DNA from 2 places in the Desulfallas thermosapovorans DSM 6562 genome. Region 2 is predicted to be linked to the other one. Evidence: riboswitches for the same ligand, from Rfam matches in the RefSeq annotation. Region 2 holds a riboswitch; the other holds the start of a gene.

Region 1 (7,030 bases), on a different contig from region 2:
AATTGATATAACCGTTTTGGGGCGCTATATTCCGTACAATTGAGCGGCATTTCCTCCTGCCAGTGCACTAATCAAATTTTCATCAACCTGACGGGAACGCATGTACTCCACCGCGTTTACAAACCCCGCCGGGTCATTGGGCATGATATTACTATAATCGCTGTTCATCATTCCTCGAGCGAACAGGTCAAGATGTTCCACCAGTACCGGAGCGGTCAGATTTTGTTCCCGCATGGTCAACCCCGGCAAGGCACCAAAATCATTAATTTGTCCGATGATATCAAGATGGGCGTGGTCAATAACCATTAGCGCAGGGTTAATACCTACTCGCCCGGCTATATTTAACATCTCATCCACCACAGCAGGCCGGTTTTCCTTGGGAGTATGTATAATAACCGGAACATTACAGTTTTTGGCCACCTCCAGCTGAGCCCGCAGTACATCCTTTTCCAAAGTCGAAATTTGGTTTATCCCTACTTCTCCGATGGCTACCACGGTATCACGATTGATAAACTCCGGCAAACTGTCAATCACCCTGGGCCAATCTTCCGGAATGCCGGCCGGGTGTACACCCACCGCCGAAAAAAGTTCTATGCCAAAGGAAGCGGCCAACTGTCTGTAAAACCCGTCAATCATTCTGAAATGGTCAAAATAGCTTTCAGCATGCCGGGCTGCCAAAACAATAGCGCAACTCACCATTTTGCCAATTCCTTTTTCCGCCATGATCCCAAAACCTGCATGGGGTATCATACCGGCATGGGTATGGCTTTCAATATAACATTTTGACATTTTAAAAACCTCTCTTTCATAACACTTAAATGTCAGGATACCAGGGATACATCGAGCTGGTAGACAAGTTCCCGAAAGGCTCTGGCTCCAATTTCTCGGGTGCAATATACAATCATAGTATATTTCCTGCACATTCATATTATTTCCTGCCGGCAACCGCGCGAATTGGAACAATACAAATTCAAAGCCCTAAAAAAAACAGGAACCTCTCGGTTCCGACGATAAAATCACCAGTAATTTTATTATAATGCATTATAATTCCCCTATTCTCCTACTGGTATTATGGTATGACCATAACAAAGCATCAAAATTACCTTGAATGCAAAATCTTTACCTGCTTGCTACTGATTTATGCATGACAATGTAACACTCAAATGTTGTTAAACAGGTACTCTTCGGCCTTGGACAAGTGCTCAAACATTGCCCTACGGGCTCCTTCGGGATCCTTGTTTTTAATGGCATCGTATATAGCTTGATGTTCTTTAATGATTCTCGGCGGGTTATCGGGATTTTGATACAGTACGTGCAATGTTGCGGATAAAACACGGCTCATAACATCACCGACGGTATTCATCAGTTTCAGCAGAAATGAATTATGAGAAGCCTCGGCAATGGTAAAATGAAACTGCAAGTCTGCCTCACCGCCCAAATTACCCTGTTCCACATCGTTCTTTAACCTTTGCAAAGACATATTAATGGTCTCTAATTGTTCAGGACTGCGACGCTGCGCAGCTAAACCTGCGGCTTCCACTTCCAGAATTCTACGCAGTTCCATGAATTCCCGAACGTTCTCACGGTCTGCGGGTAGCACCGGTGAGAAAGAATTCAGCAATATCTCAACATGTTGTTCACTGATATAAGTTCCTTCACCCGGTTTGATTTTAATTATGCCCATAGCTTCCATCACCCGGAAAGCTTCCCGAACAGCGGAGCGGCCCACCTGAAATTTTTCGGCCAAGTCCCTTTCGGACATCAGCCTGTCGCCGGGTTGCAGAGCGCCACTGTTAATCATGGCCTTAACCTGATCGATAATTTCCTCGTATATTTTTTTAGTTTTGATTGGTTTGAATTCCATTTGTGTCCCTCCGTACTTACAGCAAACATACTTTAATAATTATAGCATATTTAACTCGTACGGTGGACTTAGGCCTATTTTTGTACTGATTATAGTTTTTCTTTAACCCTAATCTTAACAATTGCTGTGCTGCTGGTCATATCATTAAATTAAAGCCTTAATTTTTTCCTATTTCAATAGCAGCGTTCCCAATCACCTGCATTGTATAAATATCACCCCAAAAAAGACTTTCTGAACCGGTGGAAACCCGGCCGTAAAAGTCCGTGCAGTGACCCATAAAGATGTGGAAAGATGAAGTATACGGGAAGCAGCTATACATCGATCTTGCAAAGAATGCCTCACATAGAAATGTATTTGATTTCCGTGGAAGAATAGGCTTGAGTTTTTCGCACGTTTACTTCTAATTTTGACAGGTTTCGGAATGGTGCCAAACCATTCCGAAACCTGTCTTTGTCTTATTCTTTTCCCGGTTTCTTTCTTCTGAAACTTTCTCCCATACTATAACTATGGCACTATCCGGCTAAAACCATGCAGGCGTGACCCCCAGTATCCACCGTAAACGGAAGCGGTTTGCACACCCTGGCTGGAAGTGGCGCTGATAAATTTACCGTCTCCCAGGTAGATACCGATATGATTAATGACACCGCTGCTGAAAGCCACTAAGTCACCTGGCCTTGCTTCCTGTTTAGATACCCTGGTCCCTCTGTGGAATTGTTCCGCCGCAGTACGGGGTAGATCAATACCCATGTGTTTGAAAACATACTTGACATAACCGGAACAATCAAAACCGGCAGGTGTTTGTCCACCATAAACATAAGGCACCCCGGTGAATGATTTTGCATAGCCCAGCAACATGTCGGTACGGCTTGTTCCCCGGGATACAGTCACCGCTGGAGTTTGGCTTGCAGAGGCATCGGCTGATATGAACAATCGTTGTCCGGGAAATATTAAAGTTGTATATACCGCATTTAATTGTTGAATTTGCTGTACTGAAACACCATACTGCCTCGATATTTTCCACAATGTATCACCGGGTTGCACGGTATAATAAGTATCGGCATAAGCCGGTGTAGCCAGTCCCAACAAGATAGTACCAAAGGCTAAAGCTAAAAGATGTTTCCAAAGTTTTGTCATGTCCATGCTCGCTTTCTACACCTACGGGGTTAGCTGGCGGGTTAGGACCGAAAGGTAGCCCCTTGCTTGTTAGCAATTCACCCCGAGAAATGGTTCCCCCGCTTCCGCAATGCAGGAATTCGGCGTTTAATTTTATGATGGTTCATTATTTAATTATTTAGCTGACCACCCCCCATTAATATGGCTATAATGTCAAAATTTACATCCTTGCTATTCTTATGTACGCAGGATAGGTCAAATTTTGGAGGGTATTGTCGATAATAATATGCAAAAAAACTGCCGGTCAAACCCTTTAGGAGTGCCGGCAAAAATATTGTTTTACGTTTATATCAATTGCATAAAATAGACGGCATGTGAAAAATTATTCCAAAACCCTTATAAACAACAGTCTAAAGTATATTGAATAATGATTAGCGGCCGGGTGGAAACTAAAAGAAAAGTTATGAGAGGGGAAAACGTGTTGATTTCTACATTATTGAGTAAAATTAACAAAAACAGTCACTACGAAATCGGATTGTCCGAAGTACACTACCTTTGGCATATTATTAAAGCAAAGTATGATTTCCTTCATTTCAGCGATATATGGGCCAACCAGGTTCATGATAAAGACTTGCTTGCCATTATAAAGATTTACGGTGCAGAAATTCGCAGTGATATCAAGACTTGGGAAAAATACCTGCACGTTTTTGGTGTGCGCGGACCAGACGGCTATACTCCAGTCGCACATACAATATCCAACCCTCAGTTGGTTCGAGACCAGCTCGTTGCCACATTGCTATTTAGTTTTTCCCAGGAACATATTAACATGCTTATCAAGTCCTTTCGTAACTCGACCACAAATGATGGTATAAAAAATCTTTTCAAAGATGGTGCTAAAAAGGCGGTTAAACGGTTTAGCCTCATTGCCAAGTACATTAAAACCAAAGGCTGGATCGCCAAACAGCCTATGTACCAAAACCAACCTACGGACAGTAATGAAGAGCTATGCGCGGGAGAAGCCCTACATTTGTGGGACCATTTGAGTTACCGAAACGATAATATTGAAATGACGCAGACATTCATATCCTTTGTCAAAGACAGTGACTTTAGGCTGTTACTTGAAAGAGGTTTACAGTCTCTTGTAAAACAGGCAAGAAGTCTTGAAAAGGAACTTATCCAGCTCAAGATCCCCCTACCGGACAGACCCCCCAATGTGAAACCACCGGTAGCTGCAAAAGACCTGATTGATGATGATAACATTTTTAGGTGGGTTTACCAGGGAATCCAGGGTGCACTATCAATACATACCCTATCTCTCGTTGAGTGTATTCACAATGATAGGATCAGGGATTTGTTTAGTGAATTGCTCTTCAGTGAATTAGATATGCTGTCATCAATAACCAAATATGGCAAATTGAAAGGTTGGCTGAACCCGAGTCTCCGTTACGGAATGTTGAGATAACTACATTAACCGTCTTGGCCGGTTAAAATATTTATTTCAAACCGGTTAAGAGACAAACATGAATGACTTCGGTTATTTTGGGCAAATTATCTGCAAAGTCATGTTGGGGGTTAGTTTACTTGGTGAAATATTTTAAAGAATATAACTTTTATGACCCTTTATTGACAGAAGCGCTAATTAATTTACAAGTCGCTAAAAACCAATTTGACAATGCCAGCACTCCAGATATGGTTGATATAGCTATCTATGAATTATCAGCCGCGGAATTGCATCTAAAAGCTGTACTAAAAAAAGTACGTAATGACAGCGTAAATAAATTTGACATTGAATGAAATTTTTAAAAGGCGTTGTTTAAATATTAAAATTATTGCCACTATTATAATCGAATTTTTCAACCGCGGCCTAAAATTTTAAACCCGTGAGCCCTTGATATTAAAGGCTTCACGGGTTTTTAAAAAACACTGGTCGGAGCGACACGACTTGAACGTGCGGCCTCTACCACCCCAAGGTAGCGCTCTAGCCAAACTGAGCTACGCCCCGCCGACATCTTTTGTTCGGTTGCAATAGCTATTATATATTCAGACCTAATAAAAGTCAAGGATATTTTATCTGCCTAATCATGGTTATTCAACAAATTTTAAAATGTACAGGCACACTTATAGTGTGTCTATCATAAAATATATAACCTATTGCATAAAAGGGGGAATGTGTGTTGCCCGGATTCTGGACCCTAGCGGTTGCGTCATTAATCCAAGGGGTAATGCTGCTTATCTCGTATGTGGCCCAAAATAGTTTTCCCAAGCCGCTGACGGAGGAAGAGGAACAGCTTTACCTGGAGAAGTTGGCGCAGGGGGATGAACAGGCTAAAGAAGTGTTAATTGAGCGTAACCTCAGATTGGTGGCTCACATAATGAAAAAGTTTGAGAACAGCGGTGACGATTTTGATGACTTGATTTCCATCGGCACCATCGGCTTAATTAAAGCAGTAAACACCTTTAACGGTGAAAAATCCTCACGTTTGGCCACCTACGCTTCCAGGTGCATTGAAAATGAGATATTAATGTATATGCGTTCTAAAAAGAAAAAACGATCGGAAATGTCCTTGTATGAACCAATCGGTACTGATAAAGAAGGAAACGAGATCCACTTTATGGATATCCTTAGCACTGATGCTGAAGCAGTGGCCGAAATGGTTTCTCGCACACTGGACAAAGAACGGTTATGGAAAAAGCTTAAAAAACTTCCCCCCCAGGAGAGAAATGTGCTGGTATTGCGTTTCGGCTTACGTGGTAAAGGTCGAAAAACACAAAAGGAAATCGCTAAGAAACTGGGTATATCCCGTTCCTACGTTAGTAGAATAGAAAAGAGGGCCATTGATCGCTTATCGGAACAGTTCCTGGCCGAGGCTTAAGTAATAATTGGCTGTCTAAATAATTTAACAAAGGTTACTGTCTGACTATTTTTACTCATCATACATGTCGACAAAACAAGGAAAAGTCGCTGCAATAAGTGGCGGCTTTAATTTATTAAAACACAAGATAATTTGCAAATAGCTAAAAGAGTCTTATAGTTGAAAGATCACTTCATTTTAATAAAAGGAATAAGCATGGGAACCCGTTTCTTATAGTCTATATATGCAATACCTAATTCGGCTATTAGCTTTTTTTCTTCCAGGAGACATCCAGTAATTATATAAATGCTTAATACAATATTTGTTATTATATCTGCCATAGTGGCATTTAAGCTCCAAATAAAAATTAATACGCCAAAATACATTGGGTGTCTTACAAACCTATATGGTCCGGTTTCAATGAGGGTAGATGGTTCCTTATAATTGGCTCCTTTAGACATAACCTGCCTTATGCCTAAAAACTCGAGAAAATCAAATTGCCTAAATGACCAAACAAAGATTATTAAAGAAAGGGCTAGTAAAGCATATTGAAGTATATTCCATGGTGGGCTAAAACGGATAACATACGTACTATCTAACATTTTAGAATAAAATAAGATAGGGAAAAAAGAAGCCAAAGCCAGCACATTAAAAATAAGACGATAGTAACGATACCTATTTCCTAATTTATTTTTTGTCCAATCAGTAAACCTATGGGATATCATGATGCTGTGTATGGTTGCCCAGGCGACCCATAGCACAGCTAAAGGCAAGTATTTCAAAGCACTTACCCCCTTTAGGCATTGTCTTTACGGAGCCGTTTTCCGGTGTTTACTTAACCAAGTATGAATAGTATTAGCCGACATTTCATGCTTGCGGGCTACCATGGCAACGTTACCTGTTTTCCGGCACTATTTTATAATTATTCCTTGAATTCATCGCTGTATTGCTTTCTTTTCATGAAAACCTACCCCCTATCACTATGTTAACATGATTTACCATGAGGTGGTATTTTGCGTGGTGATGTGATTTTCTATGTCATTCTTCCATCCACTCTTCCAATAGCTTAGCACCTTTTACCCATGGAGAAAATATTTAGCTATCATTTTACCATCTTTTTTAATATTTCATTGTGCAAAATTGTATTTGACGCAACGCGATGACTTTATCAAGTCTTGATATCCCCTGCTAGCTGTGGCAA
Region 2 (25,209 bases):
TACCACCACCATGCAAACCGGAACCCCCGTGCGTGCCGGAACCTCCCTGCAAACCTGAACCACCACCGGCACCGGTCGTACCGGTAAACACCAGCGCCGTAGTCATCGACAATGTCACCCTGATGTGCATGGGGTTATTAACCTAAAGCTGCCGGCAATTTACATTTGCTTTATTATAAACTAAAACATATACCAGGACCGGGCCCAAGGCCCGGTCCTGTCGCCGGCACGGGGTGCTCCCGGCCAACCCCAAGCGCTGTAAACTATTAACTTTCAACATCATTACGCAATTTTAAATTTAACCACCCCGCGCTGCATTTCATCCGCCATGTTGGCCAAATTCTGGGCAGCTTCGGTCACCTGTTCAATGGCCGTGGCAATTTGCTCGGCGGCACCGCTGAGCTGCTGGACATCCTCGCTGGCCTTTTGGGAACTGGCGGCGGCACCTTTAATCATCCCCATGCTTTTTTCCATGGCCTCAACAATTTGATTCAATGCCTTACCGGCCTGTTCCGCCACCTGCACTCCATCGCTGACTTCAGCTGTTCCGTGCTCAATTGCCTTTACGGCTTCCCCTACTCCGGACTGTATATCTTTAACCAACAGCGTAATTTCATTGGCAGCACCGGCCGACTGTTCAGCCAGCTTGCGCACATCCTCTGCCACCACAGCAAATCCCCGGCCCTGCTCACCGGCCCGGGCAGCTTCAATGGCAGCATTTAAGGCCAGCAAATTAGTCCGGTCAGCAATATTGGTAATGGTGCTGATAATCTCACCGATCCGGTTGGATTGCTCGCTGAGCATGTGCACCGCCCGGGACACATTACCAGCGGCTGCAGCAATGGATTTTATCTTATCCACGGTTTTTTGTACCGCCTGATTGCCCTCCTCAGCCATGATCCGCACCTGCTCCGATTCCCTGGCGGCCCCTGCCAGGTCTTGCGCCCCCCCGGCTGACGCAACCGATACCTGGCTGGCGGTACCGGCCACTTCTTCAACGGCTGCACTAACCTCTTCACTGGAGGATACCAGTTCCTGGCTGAAATCCGCCAGCCGCCTGGAACAACCCTTTACGTTGGAGATCATATCACTTAAATTATGCACCATCGTGGCCAATGCCTCAGCTAAAACTCCAACCTCGTCCTTACTTTTCACTCTTATAACGGGCTGTGTTAAGTCTCCACCCGCCACGGCTCCCACCACTGCGCTGAGTTTGGACAAAGGCCGGGTAATATAGGTGGTGATGACCAAAGTAACTATGAGCACCACCAAAACAGCGATAACGGCCTGAATCTGCATATAGCGCAATTCACGGGTCATCCCGGCAATTACTTCCGAGCGGTCATTAATTATCTTTATATAACCAACCGGCTGGCCACTATAGTCTTCCAGGGGAATGATCAGGGCCGCTTTGCGATCATTGTCCACATATATGGTTCTAGTTTCTTTAGACGATAAAATGGTGTTAATATCACTTTCACTGACTGGATAGGGATCCTCTCCAGCTGTGGCCACCAGCAACCCTTCCTGTTCCTCCCAGGCCACTCCGGAAGCAGGTTTACCGTATATGTAATAATCCCCGCCCATTTGTTGTTGCCACTTCTCCAGTAAGGTGGCATTAAGGCCCGGTCCATATTCCACGCTGCCCACCTGGTCACCTTGAAAGAAAACCGGTAGTACCACCCGGAAGCCAAATCCACCCTTGCCCTCCTCCAGGCCCTGGACAATGTTGCCGGTACTGTTGCATTCCAGTACCGTGTGCCGAAACGAGGACAGGTCGTCGCCGTACTGGTCCGGTGCATGTAACCGCAAAAAAGAGGTGGCCGGAGCCAGGTGAAATTGGAATTGTTCTATACCTTCCCGGCTGACCCTTTCATATATAGGCATGGTTAAGTTTTGCAACCTTTCACGGTCCCGCCGGGCAAAGGCTTCTTGGATTTCCGGATTGGCCGCCACCGATTCCAGGCCCAGCTTGGCCTGATTGAAAATATTGTTCATATCCGCCAACACCCGCTGGGCAACCAGTTCATACTTTTCGCCCTCTTGTTCCAACTGCAAATGCACCTTGCTCTTATAATCCTGGTAAATCAACAGCAATAAGACCAGCGAAATAATTAGGGTTACCGGCGCAATAATTTTTAACCGGATACTTTTACCCATGACCCCCTCCTTGCAAAATAAAAAAATAGCTGACCTGTAATCAGTTTGCCTTGAATCCAGAGCCCCCCCTTACCATAAAGTACATAATTCACCAAAATATCTTTATATCTTACATGAAATTATCAAATAATAACTTTAGTTAATGTCAGCAATCCGACGCTCAGAATGTCATATACACGACAATGAACTATGGGAATTTCAGCAATCATGCTGACTGCAATAACACAGGTCCAAACCCGTAAAAAACTATCCTCTCCCCACCAGCACTGTTGAAAATAACACCCAAAAGGAGTAATATCATGTAGGTAAATAAACAACGCAGGACGCCTGGAAAGGATACAAGCATGGAAAAGAACATGATTCGCAATTTAGCCATTATCGCCCACGTTGACCACGGCAAAACCACCCTGGTGGACGGCATGCTTAAACAAAGCGGCGTTTTTCATGAAAAGCAGGTCATTGAAGAGCGCGTCATGGACCGCAATGAATTGGAGCGGGAGCGGGGTATCACCATTATGGCCAAGAATACCGCGGTGCAGTACGGCCAGCATAAGCTTAATATCGTGGACACCCCAGGCCATGCCGACTTTGGCGGCGAAGTGGAACGCATTGTCCAGATGGTGGACGGGGTTTTGCTATTGGTGGACGCCTTTGAAGGCCCCATGCCTCAGACTCGTTTTGTACTGCGCAAAGCACTGGAAGCCGGCCTGGCCCCTATTGTAGTGATAAATAAAATAGACCGGCTGCATGCCCGGCCCGGAGAAGTACTAGATGAAGTACTGGATTTATTTATTGAGCTGGAGGCCAGCGACGACCAGCTGGAATTTCCGGTCATTTACACCAATGCCCGCACCGGTACGGCCACCCTGGACCCTAGCATCCCGGGGCGGGACTTAAAGCCGCTCTTTGACATTATCGTGCAGAGAATCCCTGCCCCCAAGGGCGAACCACATGCCCCTTTGCAGCTGGGCGTCACCTTGATTGATTACGACCCCTACCTGGGCAGGCAGGCCATTGGCCGCATCCATAACGGCACCATCAGTCTAAAGCAGGAAGTTGCCGTGCTCAAACCCGGCGGTGAGATGCAGCGACAGCGGGTAACCGGGCTGTTTGTCTTCAGCGGGCTGAAAAAGGTCCCCGTGGAGAAAGCCGTTACCGGAGACATAGTGGTGGTAACCGGCCTTTTGGATATTAACGTGGGCAACACCATAGCCGACCCGGAGAATCCCGTACCCTTAAGCTTTGTAAACATTGACGAGCCCACTATGGCGGTGGCCTTTCATGTCAATAAAAGCCCCTTTGCCGGGCAGGAGGGCACTTACGTCACTTCCCGCAAACTGGGCGAAAGGCTTTTTCGGGAATCGGAATCGGACGTCAGCCTGCGCGTGGCCGCTACCGGTACACCGGACACATTTTTGGTATCCGGCCGGGGCGAGTTGCACCTTTCCATATTGATAGAGAACCTGCGCCGGGAGGGTTATGAGTTTGAAATCTCCCGCCCGCAAGTGGTGGAGCGAATCATCGACGGGGTGAGAAGTGAACCGGTGGAGGAATTGACCTTGGATATACCGGAGGAATACGTTGGTATCGTCATGGAGCGCCTGGGACCCCGCAAAAGCGAACTGATCAACATGCAGCACAAAGGTGACGGGCGGGTGCGCCTGGTCTTCCACATACCCACCCGGGGACTGTTCGGCTACCGCTCCGAATTCATGACCGACACCAAAGGACTGGGTATTATCCACCATGCATTTCACCATTACGCACCATACCAGGGCGAAATTTATACCCGGTCCCGGGGATCGCTGGTAGCCTTTGAAACTGGCGAAAGCACCACTTACGGGCTGGAAAACGCCCAGGAACGAGGAGAACTGTTCATCGGACCAGGTGTACCGGTTTACCGGGGTATGGTGGTGGGTGAACATGCCCGGCCTGGGGACCTGGTGATAAACGTATGTAAAAAGAAACAACTGTCCAACATACGCAGTTCCACCGCCGAGATTTCAACTAAATTAACTCCGCCACGGCCTATGAGCCTGGAACAGTGCATGGAGTTTATCGCCGACGATGAACTGCTGGAAGTAACTCCAAAATCGCTGCGCATGCGCAAGCAATCAGTTTAATAGTCCCATAAAAAAAATTATCCCGCCCCAAAAAGGGCGGGAGGTTTCTAGGACCTGCCATAACGCGATCATTAATTGTAAGCACAACCACAAACTCTATACTCACCGGATATAATGCGCTTTTGAAATTCCTGACCATACGGAATGACAACTTTCGGCTGCAACTTTACTTTTTTACCGTCTTCCAAATTAGACAGCAAATCTATTAACCGGTCGAGCAATGTGTCACCGGTATACAGCTTACCCAGCCGGGTCAAAAAATCAAAATCCACAGGCCTTTGTGCAAACAGCCTGGCCCAGTAATGTTTTTCATAATAATTACTTAGTAGTTCCAAATTTTGAGCCAACAACTCATTTATTACATCCAGCGTTTCTTCATGTTCCAACACCAGTGCTATCTGCACAAAAAAACTATACATAAACCGTTTGATTTCAAAACCGTTGGCATGAAATCCCCTATCAATGCAAATTCCCTTTTCCGACAGGGCCCGCCTTTTATGGCCGGTGATAATAATATGATCAATCAATTTAATACCCAGTAACGCCAGCTGCCACTTTAACAGCTCGGTGGCGGCAATATCATCCTCGGACGGAACAACTTCTCCATGCCAGGGCAGTGTGGGGTGGTTATGCACCACCAGCGCATCTTTAAATGGAACCCTATAATTGTCAATAGCATTAATAATACTGCACATCGAAGGCGCCATGGCACATGTTTTACTGCAACACGGCCCACACAGCACCCGGATATTTAGATTCTCATCGTATAACACTAAAACTGCTTGCTCCAAAAACCTGGTGCTGATTCTCCTTACTTCCTCAATGCTAAAAATATCCACTCCGTTACATACCTGTTCGCAGGTTGCTTCTTTGGGGGGAAGCACTTTATATCCCTCGCTTCCTGACCAGCATCCCTACCACAGCTCAGTTTTAACCATTACTACTTTTTACATATATCATAGCATGCAACGGGTGTAATGACAATGAAATTTTGAAATTATGTAAAATTATTAATGCCGGCCATAATGGTTTCGTGACAAAACTGGGCCGCCCGGGCACCCCTTTGCAGCAAAACCAGCAACTGCTGTCGCTCCAGCCCGGCATCCCCCTGCCACGAACGCACATCCTCCATCAACAGGGCCAGTGCCCGGGGATCCCGGGCCAGTTCCATAAAAATAAACTCGGCCAGTTCCCGGTCAGCCAAAGCCAGGGGCATTTCCAGCACCCGGTGGTCCCCGCCGGGGCCGCACAGGCAGCGCACCCAGGCCGCTGCGGCAGCACCCAGGGCATCTTCCACCAGCGCCTCCAACATGGCCGCACTTTCCCGTACCTGGGTACCGGCCGGCGTGTGTAAAACCACCCGGGCCTTTTTACCGGATGACTGTTTTTTCACCTGCAGCAGCACAGCCAGTAACCATTTTAGGTCACTGAATTCACCGCTATCCGGCAACCACCGGGCCAAATCGCTGTGCAGTAAATTAAGCAACGCGCCATATTCATCCTGATCCATTAAATGTTCCACCAGTTTGTCCCGCTCAAAACAAGCACTAATAGATACCGCCTGTTTTTTTAAGGGCAACAGAGACAGCGTTACCAGCAGTTCCGCCCTTTGGCTCAAACACCCGGGAGCCTCGGCCCGCCCGGCCCACTGTTTGGCCAGCCAGGGCTGCTCAGCGACACGCTTATGGTCAACCAGCACACCGTCATCCACTTCACTGCTATCCTTTGGCTCAGTTATCCGTTTAATACCCATGCAAACTTCCTCTCTTCCCGTCCATTTAAAAAAAGACCGCACGGGCCACACTGCCCAGCAAATACAAAAGGACCAGAAAACATAACCCGTAACCAATCAGCCGCTCAATTATAGTTTCTTCCTTTTCCAAGGCAAACATAACCCTGTCCACAAAGCTAACTTTCGGCCCTTTTTCACTACCAATTTTGGTATTGACTTCCAAACCAGCCGGAATAACCCTTTTCAACCCGGTTATATGCTCCGCTGCGTGCCCGGTTTTATTTCCGTCAACGGTAACTGCCCGCCCATAATTTTGCCGCATGACGGTATCAAACTGCATTGATATACCCCCTGTCGCCCATCTGGAACAACTGTTTGCATACATTATATGCCCGGGGATTGCATGACGTCAATAGTAAAATAAAATATATGTTCTATAAATACTTGACCTATATATTTTGGGAACCGGGTTGTTTCGCCCGGGACTTATCTTTACCCTGGTAATTTTCCTCGGAACATACCCGGACCCCCTCCCTGATCAACAGGGCGGCGGTACAGCCACAGCCGGGGACCCTCCGGCCACTAAAGGTTCCATCGTAAATCACGGTACTGCCACAGGATGGACTGCGCTCCTTTAATATAGCCATGCGTGCGCCTGTTTTCCTGGCTACGGCCAGCACTTCGGCGGCTCCCTGTAAAAAGGCGGCCGTTTTATCCGCTCCCTTGTCGGTGAGCACCCTGGCCCTGCCGTCCAGCACATCAAAACCGTCACCGCCCACAATTTCATTGGGGTCCCGGGGTACAGGCAGACCACCCAGCACCTCCGGGCAAACGGGTACCGCCTTACCATCCTCCACCAGCTTGCGTAATGCCGGGTAATCAAATCCATCTCCGCAATACCGGCATTTTTCCCCGGCCAAACAGGCACTGATAATAATCATTAATATGCATTGCCCCCTCTTGACCACCGACCACTGGTCACGCGACCACCTTTATATTCAGCCATGGTCAATCAACATTATTTTTTCCCGCCTTGATAATTTTTTAATGGCTATTTCCCTGCGCAAAGCACTGCTTTTGTCCGGCAGCACCTCATAGTAAACCAGCGTCACCGGGAGGCGGGATCTGGTATATTTACTGGCCTGACCCAGGTTGTGCTTTTGCAGCCGCACGGTCAAATTGGTGGTACAACCGGTATAATAGGTGTCGTCGGCACAGCTTAATATATATACATAATACATAACACTGTTATCATACAACAGTACCTGACCTTTGACAATAAAATATTGACCGGTTATTTATCATATATTAATATACTAATTAAGGAGGGAGGCAATCATGGCTCAAATTAAATACATTTGCAAACAGTGCACCAAAGTTTTTACGTTCAAATACCTGTTTATAAAGCCCCGGCGGGTAAACTGCCCGCATTGCGGCAGTACTAATGTACGGGAAGACAAAAAAACAAATTGCGGTTGTTCAAAGAATGGCCGGTTCACCTGAGGTTAAACCACCGGGAAGCGGCGCTTCCAGATAAATACTACCCGTCCGGTCACGGAATTTTGTCCATTATTTTATTATTTAACACTGGACCATGACACCTATTTATGGTAATATATTACAAAAATTACCATAGGAGATGGTTGAATGATCGATATGGTAGAAGAATATACCGAGTATGATATTGCACCCCTTACCCCGGCCTTGAATGAATTTAGCAGGTATGTCCAGCAAGCAATGGCGGGCATCAATTCCGACGCACTGAATAACCGCTTGATGCTGGAAGCCGCCATATATGGTTACCTGGTACAAACCCTGGATAAATACGGCATGCGCACATTTGGCCTGGCCACCGCTATAAAAAAATATTTTAGCTATTTTGTTGTGGAAGTAATACTAAATGCCCCCGAGCCCAAAACAATAAAGGAGATACGAATACCCGTACGCTAATGCACTTCAGAAACGCATACCAATAATAAATGGCGAGGTGCTTCGGCCCTCGCCACCAACTTGATAGCAGCACCAAAATTGCAGGAATACCGGTTTGGCGAACCGGTTCAACTATCAATTTGCATGGCTGTCACCACAATATAATCCTTATCCCCGATACCCCTGACCGACAGGGTGTCTGCTTTTTCATCCCAGGTGAGCAGTACATCAACACCTCCGGAGCAGTTTATATTCTTTAAATCCACTCTGGCCTGGCGCATCCAATCCTCCGTAAGGTGTACAAAAACCAACTCGAATACATTGCTACGGAAGAACTTAAACCGCGATTCACCCACCAGTGTATAAAAAACTGTTACATCCTTGACCTTTTCATCAAAAATACGCTGGTCAGTCAATTGAAAACTTATCCTTCCGGCCTTCTCCATGTCCTCAGTTAACAGGCCGGCTATATCTAAAGACACCTTAATCCCCCCTCGGATTTACTTTAATCTCTTAACTCCCTACATTCACAATAACCATCCAGACCCCCATGCCGCCAACGCGGCACCGGCAAAGGATAAATATTACCTAACGCTATGCTCTGGATAGTTGATAAAAGATATGACTGGCAGCTCAGTGTCCTAAAAAGCAACTGCCCCCGATAAATTCCCTGATAATGGAGTTGGATGGCACCTCATCCGCTGCCAGGGGTTCAAAATAGCCCAGAAAACGTTTCAAGCGCCGCACCATGGCATATTCACGATTTTCCCGCCCAACCATGTTTAAGACCGGTTCCACGTAACCCTTCAGCACGGCTAATTCATATATTAGAGCCGAATTAAACATAACATCGGCGCTCTCCTGGAACGGGAATATATGCCGTTCTTCACCACGCCGCACCGACGGCCACCGGCGAATGGTCTCCACTGCGGAATACCCGCGGTGATGATAATCCCGCACTGTCCGGCGCAATATCCGCAAATAGGTGGTGGGAATCCAGTTGTGGTTGTCCAGGTTAATTTGGGTCAGGGCACTAACATATATTTTAAACTTCCGCCCCTTGGGAATAGAAGCCGTCAGCAAGTCATTCAGACCGTGAATACCTTCCACAATAAGCAAATCCCGGGGACCCAGCTTTAAAGTTTTATATGTGTCACTTCGTTTACCGGACAGAAAATCATAGGTGGGCATTTGCACCTCTTCACCCTGAATCAAACTAATTAAATGTTCATTGAACAATTCCCTGTCGATGGCATCAATGCACTCGAAGTCATATTCACCGTGTTCATCCCGGGGGGTTAACTCCCGGTCCACAAAGTAATCATCCAAAGATATGGGTACCGGTCTGATACCGTGAATGCGCAACTGCACACCCAGGCGCTGGGCAAAGGTAGTTTTACCCGATGAAGAAGGACCTGCTATCAGCACTATGCGAATCAAGTCCAGGTTATCGGCTATTTGATCAGCAATCTGCCCGATCTTTTTTTCATGAAAGGCCTCGGCCACCCGGATCAAGTCACCCCCTTTACCTTGCAGTATTAACTCATTCAGTTCCACCAGATTATGTGCTTGCAATATACGGCTCCATTTTTCAGACTCATAATAAATATTAGCCAATTTCCCCTGCTCTACATATTCGGGTATCACGGTGGGGTTTTCTTTACGGGGCAATTCCAAGATAAAACCGGGCATGTAATACCGCAGCCTGAACACACCAAGGCAACCGGTATCGGGCACCATGTTACCGTAAGTAAAATCTTTAAACCAGCCGCAGGTATGCACCCATATGGTGGAGGACCTGCGGTAACGCAGCAGATCCAGTTTTTCCGCCTGGTTGGTACTCAATAACAGTTTTTTCATTTCTTCTTTGGGCACCGGATCTATAACCACGGGTTCATTGGCACGGACAATTTCAAACATGCGCGCTTCAATTTGCTCCACATCGGCCTTGCGCAGGGGACGACTGTAATCAACTTCGCCATAGACACCATTACCCAGGGTATGCTCCATCCTCACCCGGCATCCCGGTAAAATTTCGCTGGCGGCCCTCACCAGCAACATCACCAGGCTGCGGGTATACACCCGCATACCATCATCGGACTCCAGGTCAACGAATTCAATGGTGCTGTTTTGATGGACATTCCAGCGCAAGCCCACCAGTACATTGTTAACCATGGCGGCAACCACGGGGGATCTGCGCTGAACAGTGTCATATTTCAATAATTCCTGCAAAGAAATACCGGGCGGTACCTCAAAAGACCCGGCGTTTGCTATATATACCCTAATCCTTTCAACACCGTCGGTTATGGCATTATTCTTTTCCGTCACATCTATCCATTCCTTTCCCTTCAGGAAACATGGCCAAAGATTATACAGCCAGTTAGTTGGGTTATTTTGTTTAAGTATTCACAAAACAGTCCCTGTGTGTAAAAGATAACATAGAGGACGTGATAATTCAACAATTGGACAACTTGTTAATAATATTACGGCAAATAATGTTTTCCACTGGATCAAAAAAAATAACCGTTGGGAAAAAAACTGTTGCATTTGAGCCATCTTAATAGTATAAATATTATAAATATTCTGTTAAATTTTTTTATATCCGAGGAGTGAATCCTATGCTCAGCACATTATCACCCAACAACCTGGTTCTGCAATTGAAAAAATTGGAACGGGCGATAAGCAGACATCCCCACGTAGCTGACGCGGTGGTTGTATCTTTAAACACACCCGCCGGTGAAACAAGAATCAAGGCCTTTGTTGAACCAGGGGACCCACCACCCACAGCCGAAAGCATCAGGGAATATTTCAATGAAAATTGGGCCGGCAACCCAATACCCATAGATTTTATTTTTAGAAGCATTCCCCGTACCCCCTCGGGCAAGGTAATCAGGCAGCAGTTGATCAACAGCGAAGCTTAGCTTGCTATATGCTAAAAACCCGCCAGTTCAGGCGGGTTTGTTTTACTATACATTTGGTTACCGGGGTATTATCCTGGAAAAGCCTAATAAATGATCCTTCCAATACGAGCCGTAAACCGGGGTTATATCAACCCCATTGCTTGAAGTGGCACTGATAAAATTACCGTTACCCGTATAAATACCAATGTGTGATATGTAATCGCCGGTTTTAAAAGCCACCAAATCACCGGGCCTGGCTTCACTTGCCGGTATAGCTTGTCCCATATGATACTGCTGCGCGGCAGTGCGGGGTAAATCGATACCAAACCGGGCAAATACATACTTTGTATAACCCGAGCAATCAAAACCGCTGGGCGATCCCCCTGCCGAAACATAAGGCACCCCCAAAAACGAGCGAGCATAATCAATAATTTCATCAATACGATCGCGGTTTCTGGAAACTTGGTTGGCCATACCGGCCTGGACCGCATCGCCACCGGCACTGCTTCCCGGCACAACCAGCAACCGTTGACCGGGATAAATGGTTATGGAATCAAGGGCATTTAATGATGTGATTTTTTCCACCGTAGTGTTGTAAATCCGCGAGATTTTCCAAAGGGAATCACCTGAGTTGACTGTGTGATAAGTGTCGGCCGAAGAATGACCGGGCAGGATAAACAAGGATACTCCCAGCGCAAGTGAAGTAAAGAATACCTTTGCCTTGGACATGTTGCCTCACTTTCTACACCTACGAGGTTAGCTGACGGGTTAGGACGAAGTGACAGCCCCATGCTTTATTGCATTTCACCCCAAAACTGGTTCCCCCGCTTCCCGTAACGGGAACTCGGTGACAAAATTTTTATTCGCCCCCTCTTATTAGGTACGTTACCTTATTTTATATGTTTTATTTTAACCAGTCAAAAGAATGGTTGTTTATTTTGCCGGAATAGCTCGCTTTTATAAAAAAAAGGCACTTTTTTTGGTTGAATTAACAGGCTTGTTTCATACCTGATAAGTTGAAAATGGCGGGTTTTGGCCCGCACTATTACAAGCCAAAATCCGCCGCGGTAAATATAGACTCCACTCGAACACCCATCCCCTCAAGGGTCTGGGTACCACCTTCCTGCCTGTCCACCAGGGCAATGGCCTTAACCACCTTACAGCCGATTGCCCGCACCGCCTCCACAGCTTTGATTACAGATCCGCCGGTGGTTATTACATCATCAACCACAACCACCCGCTGGCCCGCTTTTAATGGCGGCCCCTCTATTTGCTGCCTGGTGCCGTGCTGCTTGGCCTCTTTGCGCACAATAAACAGAGATATGTCCAAGCCCCGCTGGTAGGCCACCGGTCCCAGCGCCCCTACAATGGGATCGGCTCCCATGGTCAGTCCCCCCACCGCATCTACCTGATCGTCCTTTATCATATCGCAAATAAGATGGGCGATTAAATAAGCCCCCCGGGGATTCAGGGACACCTTCCGGCCATCAAAATAATAATGGCTGGTCTTACCCGAGGAAAGCACCACCGGCCGGCGTTCAAATGCCTGGCTATCCAATAGTTCTTTAAGCGCTTCACGATTATCTATTTTACACACCTCCTGTTAATGGCTAAAACCCTTTTGTAATGCAGCCAGACGGCCCAGTGCGTCCATTTTATCCCTTTCACCAACCCGCACCCGCCGCAGAGCTGTTTCCAGCATGCCTATAGAACGGTCATAGTTTTTTCGATCCACCGGGTAGGGGTGACCGTCTTTGCCACCGTGGGCAAAGGAGTAACGCACCGGGTCTTTAAAGCTGGCCCGTACCCCGTATACCACTTCCCCCACCAGGGCAAAGGCCCGTACCGTAGCCGGGCCAACCCCCCGGGCACCCAGCAGCTGCTCATAATTTTCCGGTGCCAGGTCATACAGGTAACGCAATGTTTTTTCAATCCTGCTCGCCTGGGGCACCGGATGGGCGGCGGGCAATTGCAGCATGGCGATTTGTTCCCGGGGCAAAGCAGCAATCTTCTTCAATGTCGCAACAACCTCATCCGGTCGTTCCCGGGCCTGAAAGACCGATACATCACGGGCTCCGGCACTTTCCCGGGACACCATATTTAATATCTTCGGCCCTAAACTGCCGCAAACAGCAGCATGGGGTTCCTCAACAAAGTTTTGTAGATTATCGCTGAGCCAGTGGTAACGCCTGGCCCAACCGTTTTGGCCGTTCATACCCTGCTGCACCACCGCCCAGCTGCCATCCCGGGTAAACATAAAAAAGTGCTGGTAAATCTGATAGCCGTCTTGCACTGCTGCCGAATCCACCTTGGCACACATCCGGCTGGCATACTGCAAATCCGCCACATGATCAGGCAGCCCGTACAGGTCGGTATAATTTGCTATTTCTTGCGGGGTCTTACGCGAGGTCATGGCCTTGCCCCCCGCAAAGAATATCCCGGCATCCCCCTGGCGATCGGCCATACCCTGTTTTAATGCCCCGCAAAGCACCGTGGTTAAACCCGAGGAATGCCAATCAAATCCCACCACGCAGCCAAAGGCCTGAAACCAAAAGGGATCGGCCATGCGGCGCAGCACTTCCCGGGGACCGAATTCCTCCACCACCGCTTCCACAATGGCGGCACTGAGGCGCACCATCCGGTCAAAAAGCCACCTGGGGCAGCGATGCCCATGCAAAGGTAAATTAGCTATACCGGTGCGCATTAATCCACCCCTTCCAAACAGGTGTTTGCATTATTTTACACCTGAGGGATGACACCGTCAATCGTTCATTATTCCTTTTCAGCCAGGTTGACATAAATGGCTTTATCCTCGGGATTAAACTCGGCGTCAAAATTGCCCCTTTTCCCTTCCAGATCGAAAAATTTAAATATCCCCCGAGCACCAATTTTATTTTTATTGAGCAGCAAACCACCTTCGGCCACCGCTTTTATTCTTAATTGTTGAGTTTCCCTGTCGTAGGCCACTTCAACCCGGTCACCCTTTAACTTATCAGCCAGTTTAACTCCCAGTCTAATATGGTGTTTTGTAAAAGCAACGACGTTATCCTTGGACGATCTTGGTTTATACACTTCAAAAGCCAAATTTAAGACCTCCCATGCATAATTTTATTTTATTTATTACCGCAAACGAACACATATAGTCTATTACATTTTCTTTTATAATAAATATTAACATAAAAATAATAACATATAAACTTTTTTCCCCATACATTTTCGTTTGAAACCAAATAAGATCCTGCGTGGCGCAGGACCTTATTTTCATTTAATATCATTATTTTACACATATCCGGGCATAAAAACATAAAAGCGATCTAAAATACAACAGAGTAAATAATGCTAAAGATACCTTTAAGTTTTATATGGGCAGTTTAACGTCATACCCGGGACAGTACCGGGCACCCTCCCTTGCAGTGTGTCACCGGACGGAGCATATAACGCTTGGCTAACATAATAATCACCTCCCCTATATTCATATTATTTTAACTCAAGTAATATTATGAATAATTAAGATTGTTTTTCGCACGGACATTTAATTATCTAAACTAATGCGCATAAAAACCCGGCCTGTTGAAAAATATACTGTTAGGCAGTACCACGGTCACTTTTCTCCGAAGTGATGCAAAATGCAGAATTATATGAAGCCAGGTTAATTAATCGAAGCTCGTCGAATTTGTAAAATACTCCGCCTAAGCTTCCTTCAGAACCCAGAGTTGCCGGTGACGCCCTTGACTACGGGTTCTCTTCCCGCTGGTTAGGTGACAGGGTTTCTTGCAACCCACCGGCTCGGCTGGCATGCCGGGCGAATACATAAAAACCGGCCCTTTAAAGGACCGGTCTTATTCTAAGGAGTCGGCTGCTGGTTGGTAACCTGAGGAGTAGGTGGTTGTTGACCCTGGGCCAGGCTTTGCTCATAAGCGGCGATCATTTTCTTGACCATATTACCGCCGACGGCTCCGTTAACCCTGGAGGGCAAATCGCCAAGATAACCCTGATAGTTTTGAATTCCCAATTCCGCCGCTGTTTCATATTTAAATTGTTCCATTGCATTAGCAGCCTGCGGTATCAGTTTTCTGTTCCTTTTTTGTCCTTGTGCCATAAGAAAAACCTCCTTGTTGATTGTTTTTTTTCTGGCGGTGTTTTTATGATGCCCGTTATAATAACGAGTATGTGTGACACAATTTAGCGCCAAAGGAACAAAAAAACCAGAAGAATTAACTTCCCCGCCACCAAAGCTTGCCTTTCAAACAGAATCCGCAAGCATTTTTCCGCGCAATCATTAAGGCCGGTGTAAGGCAGCACAACAAAAAAATCCCGTGACAATAATCACAGGATTTAACTGGTGACCCATCCGCGACTCGAACGCGGGACACCCTGATTAAAAGTCAGGTGCTCTACCGGCTGAGCTAATGGGTCATATGCGGTCGCATAGCGACCGGTTTTGGCTGGGGCGGCTGGATTCGAACCAACGAATGACGAGTCCAAAGCCCGTTGCCTTACCGCTTGGCTACGCCCCAAGAAATTGGGGTGGATGATGGGATTTGAACCCACGACCCCCAGAGCCACAATCTGGTACTCTAACCAGCTGAGCTACATCCACCACATTACTATATAAATGTCTTTTCCTCAACGCAAGAATTATCTTATCATATCCCTTAATTAAAGTCAAGAAATGTTTTCTAGTAATATTAACCATATTTTTGAGCCATATTTTCTGGCGATCACAATTTTTGTACGGTAGAATTACTACTCCTGCTCCAATGCCTGTTTCAGTTTGGCAAAGGTAGTCTCCAAAGCTTCAGATATTACCCGGACATCACCCAACACAGGCATAAAGTTGGCGTCACCTTCCCAGCGGGGCACTATGTGGATATGCAAATGCCCCGGTATGCCGGCCCCCGCTACTTTACCCAAATTAATCCCCACGTTGAAACCGTTGGGATTAAACGCTTTACGCTGCACCTTGACCATATGCCGGGTGACAGCAAATAATTCCTGCATTTCATCAATATCCAGATCCTCAATATCACCCACGTGGCGATTGGGTGCCACCAGCAAATGACCATTGTTATAGGGATAGATATTTAAGATCACAAATACCTTGTCGCCCCGGTACAGGACGAAATTTTCCCTGTCTTGCTCCAAACCCGCACTTAACTTTGCACAAAAAATACACTCCGAGCCATGTTCTTTACCTATATAGACACCGCGCCATGGCGCCCATAGCCTGTCCATATCCTTGCCCCCTGTGCCGTTGTTAATTTTTATATAGTAACATTTTCTTTATTCGCGGGGCAAATCCTGCCTGACACCAGGCCCCAAGCACCAATACCCCGGTATTTACTACTTTCTCTGCCACACTTCCAACTGCGGGTAATATTTATATGACTGCCCGTTACCCCGGCCGAAATAATTAAAAGAAACCAGCCGGCCACTGCTGTCGAATTGCATTTCCCCCGAGGCGTCCCAATGGGGACAAGTTAATTCATTATAAATTACTATTTGTCGCAAGTTGTCGTTATGTTCCAAAAAATCAATAAATTTATTTAATACACCGATGGCTCTTACCCGGTCATGTTCGTGGTTCCAGACCCCGTATTTTTCTTTACCCAGCAAACCGCGCAGCAGCTGGGGATGAAATAGAACTATATGATTGAAAAGCCCGATGGGAGTTATTTTCGTGCTGCATTGCCAACCCGGCAGGTTCCAAAGTTTAATCCGCACCCTCTTCAACGTCGCCAGCAGAGGCTTTCTTTCCGCCACCACGGACTGGCAATGCTCGCGCAAAACCTCTATACCGTATTCCAGCAGCAGGCGCTGCACCTTTTGCCCCACCAAATCAGCGCCTTTAAAATCGGGCTTGTCCCCAAAATATGAAAATCTTTTAACCTTCACCAACTGGCTCATCACCTTTTGGGGGACCTCCATGAGAATATCGTCCAGTATTATGCGTTCAATCATGTCAAAACCAAAATCACAGCCCATTTCCAGGCCGTCACCGGTTACTCCCAAGATGTAATACAAGCTGTTCACCTCCAATAATAATGATAAAGGTTTTTACTTCCGGCAACAACGATTTATAATGTCGCTTCCTGACTTCATTTAACGATGTACCGGACAAAATTTGCGCCGTCAAGTAACAAATGGTCGAACATATAAAATAATAAACCCACATCCGATGGGACATGGGTTTATTATGCGATCATATTTAATTTTATATTATGATTCGCTAATGGTAACAGCACCGTTCGGGCAAACGCTTACGCAGGTTTCGCAACCCAGGCAGTCACTGGGATCACCGGAGACGGTGGCTTTATCGCCGTCCATTTCCAGGATTTCAGCCGGGCAGGAAGCAGTGCATTCGCCGCAACCTTCGCATTTATCCGGGTCGATTTGCACCATGAACATGTAAAGGACCTCCCTCTCTCCAATTAATTTCCGGGGCTCGTACCCCTTAATGCCGGTTAATTAACCGTCTATCTAATTGTACAAAACCCCAACGATTACGTCCATAGTAATTTTTGCGAACCATAATAAAAAATAAGGCTAAAGCTGTTTTATGTCGATTACGGCCCGCCCAAACACTGTTCCAAATACCGGGTACACCGGTTCAATCGTGGAAGATCCACTCCGGTCTCAATACCCATATTGCCCAGCATCTCCACCAGGCCGGCGGTGGCCAGGTTGCCGGCGGCACCGGGCAAAAAAGGGCAACCACCCAACCCGCCAAGGGATGATTCCAGCACGCTTACCCCTGCCAACACGCCGGTAACGGCACTTGCCAATCCCCACCCCCTGGCATCGTGCAAGTGCAGCCCCCAGCATACTTGCGGGTAACGCCTCTTCACCTCATGAACCAGCTCATATACCTGCCGGGGATTACCAAGGCCCGCTGTATCCGCCAGCCCGACTTGCCGAATACCCGCCTCCAGCATACCTTCAATGATTCTAAAAACATCACCGGCACCGATAACCCCCTGGTAAGGGCAACCAAAAGCTGTGGCCACGGTACCCCGCACCTGAAGCAGTCCTCCGGCCAGGCGGCATATTTCTTTAATATTATTTAGCGTACCGGCCACTGAACAATTCAGGTTGGCCCGGTTATGGGCTTCACTGGCGGAGGCCACCACCACTATCTCCTTTAGAGGCGTATGCCGCACAGCCAGCGCCCTTTGCAACCCTTTGACATTGCCCACCAGGGCACTGACAGTCACCCCGGGATCAAGCCCCTCCAACCCGTTAAGCACGGCTTCGGCATCACTTAACTGGGGCACAGCCCGGGGATGCACGAAGGAAGTGGCTTCTATGGCCTTGATACCGGCACCGGCCAGTTGCCTGATTAAAGCAATTTTCATAGTGGTGGACAGCATGACTTTTTCATTCTGCAAGCCGTCCCTGGGGCCAACCTCGCGAATCATAATTTTTTCAGGCCAATACACCGCCCGCCCCCCCAACTTCGTTAATGACAACCTTTGCCAACCAATGCCATCACCGATGGCCCGTTGGACGATGCAAAACAGGCTCACCTGCCGGCATGGGTGTTTTGTTTATGCTAATGGTACGACACCCGTTATGGACTAGAAACCGGTAGCCCCCTTGGGAATACGTCCTGTTTTAATGCATTCGCTACGCAGCCGGCGGCCCAGAATTTTCTCCACCATACGACCTATTTCCAGCACCCGGTCCACATCAACGCCCGTGTCAATGCCCATTTCGTCCATCATCACCACCATATCCTCGGTGGATACCAGGCCGACGATATTGGGGTCCTGGTAATAATATGAACCGGTACCCGATACGGGGCAGCCGCCCACAAAATTAGCAGGCTGGCCGCCCGTACCGCCCATGGTGCATTCAAAACGGGTAATACCGGCCTGCAGTGCAGCCAACACATTGGCCAGGCCCCAGCCCCGGGTAACATGGAAGTGAGCTATGTGCAAATCGGGGTTGGGGATAGCATCCAAAATCATGGAAAAATACTCGTATACTTTATTGGGCGGTGCAGACCCGTCATGATCGGCATGCTCAATATCGTCGGCCCCCAGTTCCAGGTACCTTTTGGTAAACTTTACCGCTTCTTTCAGCTCGGTGGGTCCTTCGATTGGGCAACCCCAGATGGTACTTACAGTGCCGTTGACCTTAATGCCCGCATCATGGGCTTTTTTAATGGATTCTTCCGTCATCTTCCAATACCCCTGGTGATCCAGCCCCGAATTTTTATACATGTGCGAAGCCGATGTGGATACCATCTGCAATATACGGGTGGGACCATAACCCTTTTTCTTTAATTCGATAGCCCGGTCCACCGCCTTTTCCCTGATGGTGATGGCAGTGAGTTCAACACCGGCCAGCTTATCTTTCACTCTCCTGGAGTTATACAGTTTATAGAAAAGTTCATCGGCATCGGCAAACTGGGGCATGCCCCGGGGATTTCCAAGGTTGGTGACCTCAACATCCTTAAAACCTGCCAGTATCAACTCTTCCAAAACCCACAGCTTGGCATTGGTGGGCACAATTATTTCCTCATGCTGAAAACCGTCCCTTACGGTTATTTCACCTATACGCACTTTTTTGGGATATTGCAGCTGAAACATATATACCCTCCTCACAACCAAAAAGTAAGTTTTTACCTGCCTTTATACACAGGCTTACGCTTTTCATTAAAAGCCAGCAACCCCTCATCCCGGTCCTCGGTGGCCAGGCAGACATTGTAACACTCGGCTTCCAGGGCCAAAGCAGTATGCAGCTCCAGTTCCAACCCCAGGTTGATTGACCGCTTGGCTTGCTGCAAAGCCACCGGGCCGTTTTTAGTTATCTCTCGCATGATCTCCATGGTCTTTTCCATTAACTGATCCGCCGGCACCACATGGTTAACCAGGCCGATTTTATAAGCATCCCGGGCGCTGATACGCCGCCCGGTAAAAATAAGCTCCTTGGCCAGATTACGCCCGATTACCCTGGGCATAAGCTGGGTACCGCCCCCACCGGGTATAATGGCCAAACCCACCTCTGGCAGGCCAAAGGAAGCCTTTTCCGAAGCAATGATAAAGTCACATCCCAGGGCGAATTCACAACCGCCTCCCAGGGCGAAACCATTTACCGCCGCCACCAGCGGCTTGGGGAACTCGGCCACTGCCGTAAAAGTGCGAACGAAAAGGGCCCGCTGTTTTTTCATTTCCTCCCGGGTCATGTTCTTTCTTTCCTTGAGATCGGCGCCTACACAAAAGGCTTTGTCACCTTCGGCGGTAAAGACCGCAGCAAACACATTGTCATCCAGTTCCATTTCCTCCAAGGCGGACAGTATCTCCCGGGCGGTTTGGGTACTCAGGGCGTTCATGGCCCCGGGCCGGTTAATGGCCATGATAGCTACGTGGCCCTCCCTGGTTAATTTGATGTTCTGGTATTCCATAACGCAACACTTGCCTCCTTATCAACAATTCCTCGGGTAAACGGCACCATTTGGCCCTGCCGTTTCGACAAAGAACCGCGCTTTACCGGCTAAAAAACACCGGCATAAACGAGTACATAAAACTTAAACGGGGTAAACCGGGTGTTTGCGTTCCGTGAACACCCTGGTCTTGGACTCGTATAACGCAAACCGTTTAATTAGCTCATCCCGCAGTTCGGCACCGCTCACTATATGGTCCACCACCAACTCCGAGGCCAGGCGGTATATATCCACGTCCCGGGCGTACTCTTCCCGTTTTTGCTGTACAAAGGCAGGCCGTTCCTCGGGGGGCAGGGCGTTGATCTTGTTTTCGTATACCGCATTCACAGCCGCCTGGGGCCCCATTACTGCAATCATGGCCGAAGGTAGGGCCATGCAGCAATCGGGTTCAAAGGCCGGCCCGCACATGGCGTAAAGCCCCGCCCCGTAAGCCTTGCGTACCACCACGGACACCTTGGGCACCGTGGCCTCGGACATGGCCGAAATCATTTTGGCTCCGTGCCGGATAATACCCTGGCGCTCCACGGCGGAGCCAATCATAAACCCGGGCACATCCATTAAAAATAGCAAAGGAATATTAAAGGCGTCGCACAAGTTCATAAACCGGGCCGCTTTATCCGCCGAATCGACAAATAGCACACCGCCTTTAGCCAGGGATTGGTTGGCCAGTATACCCACCGCCCGGCCGCCAATCCGGGCCAAACCCGTGATTAATTCCGGGGCGAACAACTTTTTAATCTCAAACCAGCTGTCCCGGTCAATAAGCCGGTTGATTACTTCATACATATCAAAGGCCTGGTTTTCTTCCACCGGTACTATTTCTTCAATATCTCGCCCCGGGGCAGGCGGCTGTGCATGAACCAAAGGAGTTTTTTCCCTGTAATTCTGGGGCAGGTAGGTGAGGTAGCGGCGGCAAGCTTCGATGGCCTCCTGCTCCGTAGCCGCCAGCAAATCACCGCACCCGCTGACACTGCAGTGCATCCGGGCACCGCCCATTTCCTCCAGGGTAACCTTTTCAAAAATCACCATTTCCGCCATCCGGGGTGAGCCCAGGTACATGCTGGCATTACCTTCCACCATGAACACCACGTCGCAAAAGGCGGGAATATAAGCCCCGCCCGCGGCGGAGGGTCCAAATAGCAGGCATATTTGCGGTACCATGCCCGACATCTTTACCTCGTTGTAGAAAATACGACCCGCACCCCGACGGCCGGGAAACATTTCGATCTGGTCCGTAATTCTGGCCCCGGCGGAGTCCACCAGGTACAGCATGGGCACCTGCATGTTCATGGCCGTCTCCTGAATACGGATAATTTTTTCCACCGTGCGCCAGCCCCAGGAGCCTGCCTTCACCGTAGAGTCATTAGCCATTACACATACAGTACGCCCGTGAATTTTACCCACGGCTGTCACTACACCATCAGCCGGCAGGCCATCCGCCAGGTTATTGGCCCACAGTCCGTCCTCCACTGTGATGGAACCGGGATCAAGCAGCAGTTCCAACCTCTCCCGGGCGAACAGTTTGCCCTTTTTGGCATTACTGGCATGGTACTTGGGAGCACCGCCCTTTTTAATCATAGAGGCTTTTTCGTTTAGCTCCACATCAAGGGCCTGCAGGTTTTTATCACTCATCATTCATACCCCCGTAAAAGAAAGTATATTGTGTAAATATTTTTTACATTTTTAAATGGTTGAATATTTAGACATTTTATTCGCCAAATATCCCCCCACCGTCTATGCGGCAGTCATTGGCGCCCTTTTAACAACCATCACCTCCAATTGGCGCACCCGGGTTTAATTTATTAAAGTATTTATTAAAAGTTATAATGCAAAATCAATACCAGCTTTTATAAACCCATTCGCCTGCTATATACACTATATATAAAATGAGGCCGGCTAAAGCCCCAGAGCAGCATTACCGGCCGTTAACAACCATGTGCTACTTTTGTTTACAATTTACTCCTCCAGTGTGAACTCCCAGGCACAGTGGCAACCCTCTTCAGGCTCATCGGGCGGGCAGCAAATACACCGGGTACTGATACGCGGGTCGATGGTACGGGCAAAACCGCTATATTCCACCAATCCTACGGGCTTGCATGGGAAAAAGTCCATTTTTTTACGCTCCCGGGCTGCCTGCACCCGGCAGGTGTTCATTCGAAATACCAGCTTATTGGGCGCCTGGCGGATAATTTCCTGCTTATTTAAAAAGGCATACAGGCGGAACCGCAAAGCCTGCTCCAGGGCATCCAATCCACCCTGCTCGGGCAGGCCGAGAAACTTTTTAATCCGGTTGGCCTCGTTGACGGTAAACTTTTCCCAGGCTGCGGCATCGGCCTCAATGGCCTTGTCCAGGCCGTATTTTTTTTCTACAGCCTGAAACCATAGCCCGTCATGAGCCAGCCAGCGTTTACTTAAATCAGCTACAAAATCAATTAACTGCTCCCGGGTTAAATCATGTATGTTTTTGACAGATGACATAACAAATCCCCCCGCGAAATTATTTAATTATGTTCATATGCAAAATATATGCCTGTGATTTTACACCCCGCCCGGCGGCAAAAATCCCGGGCGATAAAAATGCCCGGGACAGTTAATATATCAAGCCTGCTTTTCAGTTTTATGCACCGGCAAGCATGACCTTCCGCACCCGGTCCATCAGGCTGCCGGTAAAGGCATCTACACCAACCTCGGCCTGCGGCCCGTAACCAAATCCCGAAGCTATATCGGTGAGAATAAGTTTAACGGCTTGCATGCGGCGGCGGTGGAATTCCCGGTGCTCAATTTGTTCCTCGCTGATATTAAGCTTGTTACGCAGCATATCCGGGGCAAACAAAAATGGCATTAGCATTTGTATTATCTTTGGGCTTAGCCATTCCCGGCACTGTAGTACCCGTACCGCATAATCAACCAGTTCGGTATATTCATCGGACATTAGATAAAAATCCTGTGCAGCAGTATCATCAAACCATTCCTGGACTGTCCAAACCCGCTGGGAGGTGTGGCCCAGGCAAAACTGCATGCGATCCACCATAAAAATACGCTCTTCTTTGCGACACCGGTCACCGTCCCGGTGGTAGCGCACGGCCCGGCCCAGGGGATAAGTGCGGCAGTTGCGGGACCGGGCCGGGTATATGGAACACCGGCCATCCTCCAGCATAAATGCACAATGCCCCTTTGCGGCGCTGGCCAGCCACACCAGGGGCCAACCGCTGTCCCGGTCGGGTTCCGTTGCACAATAACGGGTAAAAAACTGCTGGCCGGGCATGTCAAGGTGCCGGGCCATCACTTCCACATCCCACGGGTCCAGTAAAATGGTGATGTTTTGACAGCACCGGCCCATACATTCCGGCCCGCAGGCAAAGTTAAACTTGTCCTCCATATTGAGCTGTTCCAGGGTGCCATTGGTCAACTTCTCCATAATCCCTTGTTGAAAATCCAAAACCATTAAGCGCTCTCCTTCCCCGTACTCCCCGTATTTTAAGTCACAATAACATTATAACACACCGGCTTGATACCATCACCGCCCGCCACGGCAACATCAAGAACGGTAAGGCCCTGGCCGGGCGCCACACTCGCCACGGCAAAGTAGCCGTCCCAGTACCGGTGGTGATCAAAGGGCTTTTCCGCCCCCAGCATCACCTTGTCCCAACCGCACCCGAAACAGCGATGAAATTCTTTTTTAAAGGTTATCTCTTCGTCCACATCGGGCAAATCGGTCCAAACAGCTTTAAGATTGCCCACGGCAACCACTTTACGGGGCCAGTCTCAACCGGGCTCGTAAAAATATACGGGCACAACGGTGCCACCGGTTTCTATTTTTTTCAACAACCCGCCATCCATGGTACCAAAAACAACCATCCCCCGGGCAGCCGCAATGCGGCTGGCGGTGGCCAGTTGCTCCCGGTTGATGGCAGCCAACAATATCTGGGCCGGCATTTAATTCCATTTCCTTTCTACACGTTTTCTTACCTGTTTGAAAAGTATATAGATTAACCTTACACGGTGGCGCCGGGTGTTGAAGGATTAAAAATTCTTTAACTTTCAATCCTTCAACACCTGACACCAAAGCTTGTTTTCCAACGACTATTTAACTAATTCATTACTAATATAAATTATCCTGCCCTTCACATTAATATATACATTCTGCCCGGGGAGAGCCACATTGCTGTACGGGTCAAATCGGAGTAAGCAGTGATAACAAAGCAAACACTATCAACCTATCTTTTTTTTGTTTACTTTTTAGCGGCCTTTTCCAGCTTGGCCTTTTCCTCCTCCACCAGGATGCGGCGCAATATTTTACCCACCATTGTTTTCGGCAATTCATCCCGAAACTCAACCTTTTTAGGCACTTTGTATTTGGCCAGGTGTTTGTAACAAAAATCTATGATCTCCTGCTCACTGGCCTGCTGCCCCTCCTTGAGAATGATATACGCCTTCAGCGTCTCACCCCGGTAGGGATCGGGCACGCCCGCCACCACCGCTTCCTGCACTTTGTCGTGTTCGTATAAAACTTCCTCCACTTCCCGGGGATAAATATTGTAGCCACCGGCAATAACCATATCCTTTTTACGATCCACTATATAAGTAAATCCCTGCTCATCCATCCGGGCAATATCCCCGGTGTACAGCCAGCCGTCCCGGAGCGTTTTGGCCGTTTCGTCAGGCATATTCCAGTACCCTTTCATTACCTGGGGCCCCTTGATACAGAGTTCTCCGATCTCACCCAGCGGCATTTCCCGGGTGCCCAGCTCGGTATCCATAATTTTTACATTGGTATTGGGCACGGGCTGGCCAATGGAACCCGCAATCCTGGTCCCATAAATGGGGTTGCTGTGGGTAACCGGGGATGACTCCGTTAACCCGTATCCCTCAACCAGTTTACCCCCGGTCAAGCTCTCAAACTTTTCCTGCACCTCC

Evidence for each region. A riboswitch is a leader RNA that binds a small molecule or an ion and turns the genes downstream of it on or off. The one in region 2 is predicted to bind cyclic di-AMP.
Region 1: linked by a shared signal. The riboswitch ahead of LX24_RS05870 (C40 family peptidase) and the one ahead of LX24_RS13250 (C40 family peptidase) in region 2 are both predicted to bind cyclic di-AMP.

Annotation. Positions count from the first base shown of each region.
Region 1 is NZ_VNHM01000005.1:97,365-104,394, forward strand. Features, by position in the region: gene LX24_RS05860 (TatD family hydrolase) at 25-789, opposite strand; gene LX24_RS05865 (FadR/GntR family transcriptional regulator) at 1,160-1,864, opposite strand; gene LX24_RS05870 (C40 family peptidase) at 2,369-3,004, opposite strand; cyclic di-AMP (ydaO/yuaA leader) riboswitch at 3,001-3,133, opposite strand; gene LX24_RS05875 (DUF3231 family protein) at 3,456-4,439, shown strand; gene LX24_RS05880 (hypothetical protein) at 4,562-4,771, shown strand; tRNA gene LX24_RS05885 (tRNA-Pro) at 4,902-4,979, opposite strand; gene sigK (RNA polymerase sporulation sigma factor SigK) at 5,149-5,850, shown strand; gene LX24_RS05895 (methyltransferase family protein) at 6,018-6,611, opposite strand.
Region 2 is NZ_VNHM01000019.1:12,636-37,844, reverse strand. Features, by position in the region: gene LX24_RS13310 (DUF3794 domain-containing protein) at 1-146, shown strand, start outside; gene LX24_RS13305 (methyl-accepting chemotaxis protein) at 283-2,160, opposite strand; gene typA (translational GTPase TypA) at 2,505-4,283, shown strand; gene LX24_RS13295 (JAB domain-containing protein) at 4,355-5,167, opposite strand; gene LX24_RS13290 (hypothetical protein) at 5,281-6,036, opposite strand; gene LX24_RS13285 (hypothetical protein) at 6,062-6,355, opposite strand; gene LX24_RS13280 (2-thiouracil desulfurase family protein) at 6,465-6,956, opposite strand; gene LX24_RS13275 (GIY-YIG nuclease family protein) at 7,014-7,274, opposite strand; gene LX24_RS13270 (hypothetical protein) at 7,663-7,965, shown strand; gene LX24_RS13265 (hypothetical protein) at 8,073-8,426, opposite strand; gene LX24_RS13260 (nucleoside kinase) at 8,578-10,272, opposite strand; gene LX24_RS13255 (AMP-binding enzyme) at 10,563-10,865, shown strand; gene LX24_RS13250 (C40 family peptidase) at 10,923-11,573, opposite strand; cyclic di-AMP (ydaO/yuaA leader) riboswitch at 11,574-11,704, opposite strand; gene pyrE (orotate phosphoribosyltransferase) at 11,890-12,402, opposite strand; gene LX24_RS13240 (DUF763 domain-containing protein) at 12,448-13,536, opposite strand; gene LX24_RS13235 (hypothetical protein) at 13,617-13,928, opposite strand; gene LX24_RS13230 (alpha/beta-type small acid-soluble spore protein) at 14,689-14,943, opposite strand; tRNA gene LX24_RS13225 (tRNA-Lys) at 15,185-15,260, opposite strand; tRNA gene LX24_RS13220 (tRNA-Gln) at 15,287-15,361, opposite strand; tRNA gene LX24_RS13215 (tRNA-His) at 15,368-15,444, opposite strand; gene LX24_RS13210 (HIT family protein) at 15,591-16,079, opposite strand; gene LX24_RS13205 (hypothetical protein) at 16,188-16,868, opposite strand; gene LX24_RS13200 (indolepyruvate ferredoxin oxidoreductase subunit alpha) at 17,064-17,252, opposite strand; gene LX24_RS13195 (hydroxymethylglutaryl-CoA lyase) at 17,411-18,283, opposite strand; gene LX24_RS13190 (beta/alpha barrel domain-containing protein) at 18,422-19,438, opposite strand; gene LX24_RS13185 (enoyl-CoA hydratase-related protein) at 19,471-20,253, opposite strand; gene LX24_RS13180 (acyl-CoA carboxylase subunit beta) at 20,377-21,924, opposite strand; gene LX24_RS13175 (DUF6125 family protein) at 22,249-22,770, opposite strand; gene LX24_RS13170 (YkgJ family cysteine cluster protein) at 22,910-23,737, opposite strand; gene LX24_RS13165 (hypothetical protein) at 23,770-24,033, opposite strand; gene LX24_RS13160 (hypothetical protein) at 24,058-24,228, opposite strand; gene LX24_RS13155 (long-chain-fatty-acid--CoA ligase) at 24,525-25,209, opposite strand, start outside.